DNA from 2 places in the Oscillibacter hominis genome. Region 1 is predicted to be linked to the other one. Evidence: riboswitches for the same ligand, from Rfam matches in the RefSeq annotation. Region 1 holds a riboswitch; the other holds the start of a gene.

Region 1 (3,403 bases):
GGTGGACGGCACGGAGGAACTGGTTTATTTCTTCACCGCCCGGATCGGCTACTTAAGCTTTGGGCCTGCGGGCCATCGGGGGGACTTTGCCGTTCAGCGCTGGCCCATCAATACCGATACAAGCGTGAGCGCAGCAATCAATTGATGCCAAATTGATGCAAAGATGTGACGAAAATGACGACTCCATATCGTACTATGGGTATACACCAAAGAAGGAGAGTGTATTCATGGCTGAGAATAGAATGATGCGATATGAAGAAGAGATCCCGGATCGGGAGTACTTTGTTGCGCCGCGGCGCGCACGCCGCCGTCGGCGCATCTCCTACAGGACGCTGCTGCTGTGCGCGGTGCTGTTTTTGAGCGGGCTCCTGTTAGGGCGCGCCCTGGCGGCGGAAGTGGATATAGAAGGCGGATCCCACTTGGGCGGGACCTCCGCCGGCCCGGAACCGGTACAGGCCATTGCGCCGGTGGTGGATCAGAAGAAGGACCCGGAGGAGTGGCAGCTGCTGCTGGTCAACAAGGACCATCTTCTGAACGAGGACTATAAGATACCGGAGATGACAAAGCTGCGCAACGGCCACAGCGTGGACAGCCGTATCTATCCCGACCTCCAGCGGATGATGGACGACGCAAGGGCGGCGGGGCTCCAGCCCCTGATCTGCTCCTCCTATCGCACATGGGACAAGCAGGAGGAACTTTTTCAAAGAAAGGTGAACTACTACCTCCAGCAGGGCTGCGGCCGGCAGGAGGCGGAGGAAAAGGCCTCCGCCTGGGTGGCGCGCCCTGGAACCAGTGAGCATCAGGCGGGCCTTGCGGTGGACATCGTGGATGTTGCCTACCAGATGCTGGATGAGCAGCAGGAGCAGACCGAGGTGCAGCAGTGGCTGATGGAACACTGCGCGGAGTACGGCTTCATCCTCCGCTACCCCACGGACAAGAGCGACCTGACCGGCGTCTCCTATGAGCCGTGGCATTACCGGTATGTGGGGAAGGAAGCCGCTGCGGAGATTATGGAACAGGGCCTCTGCCTGGAGGAGTACTTAAGCGGGCAGGATGATGTTTCCTGAATCGTGGCAACAAAAAGAGGTGCAGGTTCCAATTGGAACCTGCACCTCTTTTGCTCGGCGTGTGCGCTGAACCAAGGTCTCTCAGCGGACGATGCTATCCACAAGGGACTGCATCTCCTCTTTGGACTGAACGGAGTGGGTCCGGCTGATGATCTCCTGCTGCTGTTCCGGCGTCATGGAGGAGAAGGTCTCCATGGCGCTTTGGTTTTTCACCAGGGCCATGCCGAATCCCATGGGAAGGTCCCGCATCGGATCCATATTCGCTCACCTCACCCATAGTCTTCCGCGCCTGTATGGTTTTATGTATACTATCCCGCCCAAATCAGGAAGAGGCGGCACCTCAACAATGTGCAGGAAAAGATTCATTTTAAAAGCTGGAAAAAGAATGGGTATTGCAGTCAATTTGTGAGTCACAACATGAGAGTTCTTCATGTTACACATGAAGAATATTACTTTGACTTCATATAGAGGCCATGATAGTGTAAAAACATAATGAAATAACGGCAGACGAAGTTCATAGAAAAACAGCGTAAATGCTTACCGAAGGAGTAAAACTCTCAGGTGTCCGGAACTGGACGGGGACTATGAACAGATGTGGCTCTGGAGAAACTCAGAATGAGTGCCGAAGGTGCAATGCGTGCAATGCGCAAATCTCTCAGGCAAAAGGACAGAGTAGGCGGACAAGAGGCGTTTGAAAATAAACGGCCCTCTCGTTGCCTTGTGGAGCCAAGTGCAGGATTTCCTGCATTTGGCTTTTTTGTTGTCTGCCAGGAAAAAACAGGGGAGAGTAGAAATGGAAGTATTGGAGCAAATTGTAAAGACACTGAATACTTGGCTTTGGGACAAAAACATCCTTCTAATTCTGCTGTGCGGCAGCGGCATCTATTTCACCATCCGCCTGCGCTTCATCCAGGTGCGCAGGTTCCGCGCGGGCTGGAAGCGGCTGTTCGGCGGCTTCAGCCTCCGGGGAAAGAAGGCGGGGGACGACGGGATGAGCTCGTTCCAGGCGCTGACCACGGCAATCGCGGCCCAAGTGGGAACCGGAAACATTGCCGGCGCGGCCACGGCCATCGCCTCCGGCGGACCGGGCGCGATCTTCTGGATGTGGGTCTCTGCGTTTTTTGGCATGGCCACGATTTACGGCGAGGCGGTTTTGGCACAAAAGTATAAGACTGTGGTGGACGGCGCGGTCACCGGCGGCCCCATCTATTATATCCGCGCCGCCTTCAAGGGGAAGTTCGGCAAGTTCCTGGCCGGCTTTTTCTCCGTGGCCATCATCCTGGCCCTGGGCTTTATGGGCAATATGGTGCAGTCCAACTCCATCGGAGAATCCTTTCAGGCTGCGTTCCACGTGAAGCCGCTGTACGTGGGTATTGTGCTGGCCGTGGTCGCCGCATTCATATTCCTGGGCGGCGTCAAGCGCATTGCCTCCTTCACCGAGAAGGTGGTGCCCATTATGGCCGCGCTCTACATCTCCGGCTGCGTGGTGATTTTGTTCATCAACCACGCCGCGCTGCTGGACTCCATCCGGCAGATTTTTGTCATGGCCTTCAACCCCCAGGCCATGGGCGGCGGCGTCTTGGGCATCACCATCCAGAAGGCCATGCGCTTTGGCGTGGCAAGAGGGCTCTTTTCCAACGAGGCGGGCATGGGCTCCACGCCCCACGCCCACGCGCTGGCCAAGGTGAAAAAGCCTCAGGACCAGGGCGAGGTGGCCATGATGGGCGTGTTCATTGACACCTTTGTCATCCTGACGCTGACGGCGCTGGTCATCATCTCCTCCGGCGCGGTCTCCTCCGGTGAAACCGGTTCCGTTCTGGCTCAGATGGCCTTTGACCGGGCATTTGGCAGCTTTGGCATGATCTTCATCGCCATCTGCATGCTGTTTTTCGCCTTCTCCACCATTGTGGGCTGGTACTTCTTCGGCGAGACCAACGTCAAGGCGCTGTTCGGCAAAGCAGGCGTCAAGGTCTATGCACTGGTCGTGGTGGTCTGCATTGTGCTTGGCTCCGCCCTGAAGGTGGACCTGGTGTGGAATATGTCCGACATGTTCAACGGCCTGATGGTGGCGCCCAACCTGCTGGCTCTGCTGGCCCTGTCCGGCACGGTCGCCAAGATCGCAAAGGGTGAAGACACGGAGCTGTTCTCCCGCAGATAACAAGAAAAAGACCCGCGGGTATTCCGCGGGTCTTTTTTTGCCTATTTGGCCGCTTCCGGGGTAAAGCCCAGGTCCTCCAACTCACTCAGGGCGGTCTGAAGGCACTGGTCGCAGCCGTCAATGGCGACGGTCTTATCGGCCAGGCTGACGGTGAACTTCAAATCCGCGTCGGTCAGGG
Region 2 (3,403 bases), 890 kb from region 1:
GGCGTGTAGGCGGTGACCAGCTCCTCCCGGGAGGAAACGGACTTCACCACGGAGGGGATGAAGTGGCGGTATGCGCCGGCACCCCGGAGGCAGGTCTTGAAGACTGTGTTTTTCTCCGCCATGGCCGTGACAGCGCCGCGGACCTCCAGCTCGCTCATGCCGGCGGGCAGGTCCAGATTCTTCACCAGCATCTTTTTCGGCACATTGCCATAAAGCTCGTCAATGGATTTTGCGCCGATGACATCCAGCATTTCCTTTTGTACAGCAGGGGAATTGGGAACGTATGTACCCATCAAATCACCTTTCTTTCCTGGATAGATCGAAAAACCGGCTCAGGCTTCCCGGGTAAAGGCCTCATAGTCCGAGGCGTCCAGCAGCTCCTCCGTGTCGGTGATGTTCTCGATCTTGGCGATCCAGGCGCCGTAGGGATCGTCATTGAGCTTTTCGGGGGCGTCCAGCAGCTCCTCGTTGACCTCGGCCACCACGCCGGTGACCGGGGACATGACGTCGGAGACGGCCTTGACGGACTCCACGTCGCACATGCTCTCCTCCTTGGTGACGCTGTCGCCCACCTGGGGCAGGTTGATGAACACCAGATCGCCCAACTCCTCCTGGGCAAAGTCGGAGATGCCCACCAGGGCGGTGGTGTCATCCAGCATCTTGACCCACTCATGGGACTTGGAATACTTCAGTTCGGCGGGAAAGTTCATAATCAGTTCCTCCATTTATCCTTAATTTGAGTTCAATGACTTGTTAGCGCTCGATCTTGTAGAAGGGCAGGGAGACGATCTCCACCTCCACCATGCGGCCGCGGACGTCGGCGTTGAGGTGCTTGCCCACCTCGTTTTCCTCCACATTCACATAGCCCATTGCCACGGCGTGCCCCAGGTAGGGGCAGTGGGTGCCGGAGGAGACCCAGCCCACCTTCTTGCCGTCCAGGGTGTAGAGGTCGCAGTGCTCACGGGGAATGCCGCGGCCCACCACCTTCATGCCGATGCGCTTGATGGTGGGGGTGCCCCGGGCGATGATGGCGTCCCGGCCGATGAAATCCTTGCCGTCCAGCTTGCAGGGGAGCCCCGCTTCCTTGGGGGAGATGTCGTCGTTCATCTCATGGCCGTAGAGGGGCATGCTGGCCTCCAGGCGCAGCGTGTCGCGGGCACCCAGTCCGCAGGGCAGGATTCCCTCCTCCTTGCCGGATTCCAGCAGGGCGTTCCAGAGTGTCACCGCATCCTCGGACTTGCAGTAGATCTCAAAGCCGAACTCGCCGGTGTAGCCGGTCTGGGAGACGATGGCTGGGATATCCCGTCCACCAGCCTTCAAAGCCGCGCCCTCGGTGAAGTGGTAGTATTTCTGGGGGATTTCCGACTCGTCGCAGAGCTTTTTCAGCACCTCACCGGCCTTGGGCCCCTGCAGGGCCAGCTGGGCCACCTGTTCGGACACATCGGCATAGTGCACGTCGCCGCTGATGTGGGATTCCACCCAGGCTGCGTCCTTTTCATGGTTGCCGGCGTTGACCACCAGCAGGTATTTGTCGGCGGCCCGGCGGTAGATCACAAGGTCGTCCACAATGCCGCCTTTGTCGTTGCAGAGCATGGCGTACTTGACCTGGCCGTCCACCATTTTGGAGATGTCCGCAGTAACCAGGTGCTGAATGTTGGCAACAGCGTCAGGACCCTCTAAAATGAGCTCAGCCATATGGGAGACGTCGAACAGGCCGACCTTCTGGCGGACCGCCATATGCTCGGCAATGACACCAGCGCCGTACTGGACCGGCATCAGGTAGCCGCCGAATTCGACGATCTTCCCGCCCAGGTCCACATGGGTCTGGTACAGTGGCGTTTTCTTTTCCATAATTTATGTGCCTCCATCCACAAAAATTAAGTATTAAAAAGACAGAGGCGCAACTTACCCCCTTGTAGTGTGAGTTCTTGTTGCGCCTCTGTGTCTTTACCTGAGAGATTCCCGGACCGCAGTCCGGTTGCCCCGCCGGTGCATGTGTCATGCTTTTCAGAGCTTCGTCCCGATCCAGTCCTCTGCCCAGCGCGGCTCACCGTCTGCTTGGCCTCTTCTGAATCGTTCATCCGACAATATGCAATTTTTAACACAGACACGCGGCCTGTTTGATTGTTTTTATTGAAGATAGGATACCAAAAAGCGGAAGCGGTGTCAAGAAATTTTACCTGAGCTAAAAGAAGAAAATGCCCTGCATTGCAGGGCATTTTTTGTATGTACGTATGTAAACGATTGCCTACATCCCATCTGTCCGACAGTGGTAGATTTGGGCATCTGTCACAAGTATTTCGATGGTCTGGTCGTACAAATCCGCAGGGATGCGCCGCCGCATCAGCGACTCCCGGCACACCATTGCCGCCCGGCCGCGGTAGTTTGCGAGGAAGCGGTCGTAGTAGCCGCCGCCCCGGCCCAGACGGTGGCCGGAGCGGTCGCAGGAGAGGCAGGGCACCACCGTGAAGTCCACCTCGTCGCTCTGGAGCACCTGGCAGGAGGCCACCGGCTCCAAAATGTCGTATGCGCCGGGGGAGAGGTCGTCTAAGGAGCGGATGACCACCGGCTCCATCCGGTGGCCGGCCAGGCAGCGAGGGACGCAGAGCCTGCGGCCGGAGGAGAGCACGTCCAAAAGGATGGGGCGGGTGTCGATCTCGTGGGGCGTTCCCACAAAGCAGAACACCGTGTCGGCGTTCTGGTATTCGCTCAGCGTCCGCAGCCGGGTGAGGATCCGCTCGTCGGAGCGCAGCTTTTCCTCAAGCGGGATGGCCCGCTCCGCCATGCGCACCTCACGGCGCAGCGCTTTTTTCTCTTCAGCAATCTCCATGGTTCAATCCTCCGTTTCGTCCAGCCGCCCGGCCGGGGAGCCGAAGGCGATGGCGTCTTTTCCGTAGCGGCCCCGGATGGAATCCATGGCCCGCTCCAATTTTTCCTGTTTTTCACTTTTTGCTGCGCTGTTTAAAAGGTCCAGCTGGGCATAGGACTCCTCTTCCGCCACCAGGTGGATGGCAGTGACGGAGAGCATCCGGATGGGGGAAGGGGGACGCCAGATGGTTTTAATCAGCTCCATCGCACCGTCGGAAAGCTCCCGCATCAGGTGGGTGGGGTGGGAAAACTGAGTCTGACGGGAGCGGTTTTGAAACTCCGGGTCCCGGACCGTGACCTGGACCCCGCCGGCGCAGAGGCTGTGGCGGCGCAGGCGCATGGCCACGCTGTCCGAGAGCATGGCGATGCCGGTGCGCACCTCGTCCCAGGTGGTCAGGTTTCTTGGGAAAGTGGAGCTGTTCCCCACAGATTTCACCGGCTCCTGCTCCGCCGCGCCCAGCACCCGGGACTGATCCAGCCCGTTGGCATAGGCGTGGAGCTGGAGCCCCTGCTTGCCCAGGAGGCCCTCCAGCAT

What was found. A riboswitch is a leader RNA that binds a small molecule or an ion and turns the genes downstream of it on or off. The one in region 1 is predicted to bind glycine.
Region 2: it holds a riboswitch for glycine, as region 1 does, so the genes downstream of both, gcvT (glycine cleavage system aminomethyltransferase GcvT) here and H8790_RS07275 (alanine/glycine:cation symporter family protein) in region 1, are expected to answer to the same signal.

What each region holds. Positions count from the first base shown of each region.
Region 1 is NZ_CP060490.1:1,447,803-1,451,205, reverse strand. Features, by position in the region: gene H8790_RS07290 (hypothetical protein) at 1-145, shown strand, start outside; gene H8790_RS07285 (M15 family metallopeptidase) at 228-1,067, shown strand; gene H8790_RS07280 (hypothetical protein) at 1,149-1,325, opposite strand; glycine riboswitch at 1,658-1,748, shown strand; gene H8790_RS07275 (alanine/glycine:cation symporter family protein) at 1,861-3,225, shown strand; gene H8790_RS07270 (heavy-metal-associated domain-containing protein) at 3,267-3,403, opposite strand, start outside.
Region 2 is NZ_CP060490.1:562,175-565,577, forward strand. Features, by position in the region: gene gcvPA (aminomethyl-transferring glycine dehydrogenase subunit GcvPA) at 1-293, opposite strand, end outside; gene gcvH (glycine cleavage system protein GcvH) at 333-710, opposite strand; gene gcvT (glycine cleavage system aminomethyltransferase GcvT) at 754-1,851, opposite strand; glycine riboswitch at 1,930-2,021, opposite strand; gene H8790_RS02900 (5-formyltetrahydrofolate cyclo-ligase) at 2,249-2,830, opposite strand; gene H8790_RS02905 (DNA polymerase Y family protein) at 2,834-3,403, opposite strand, start outside.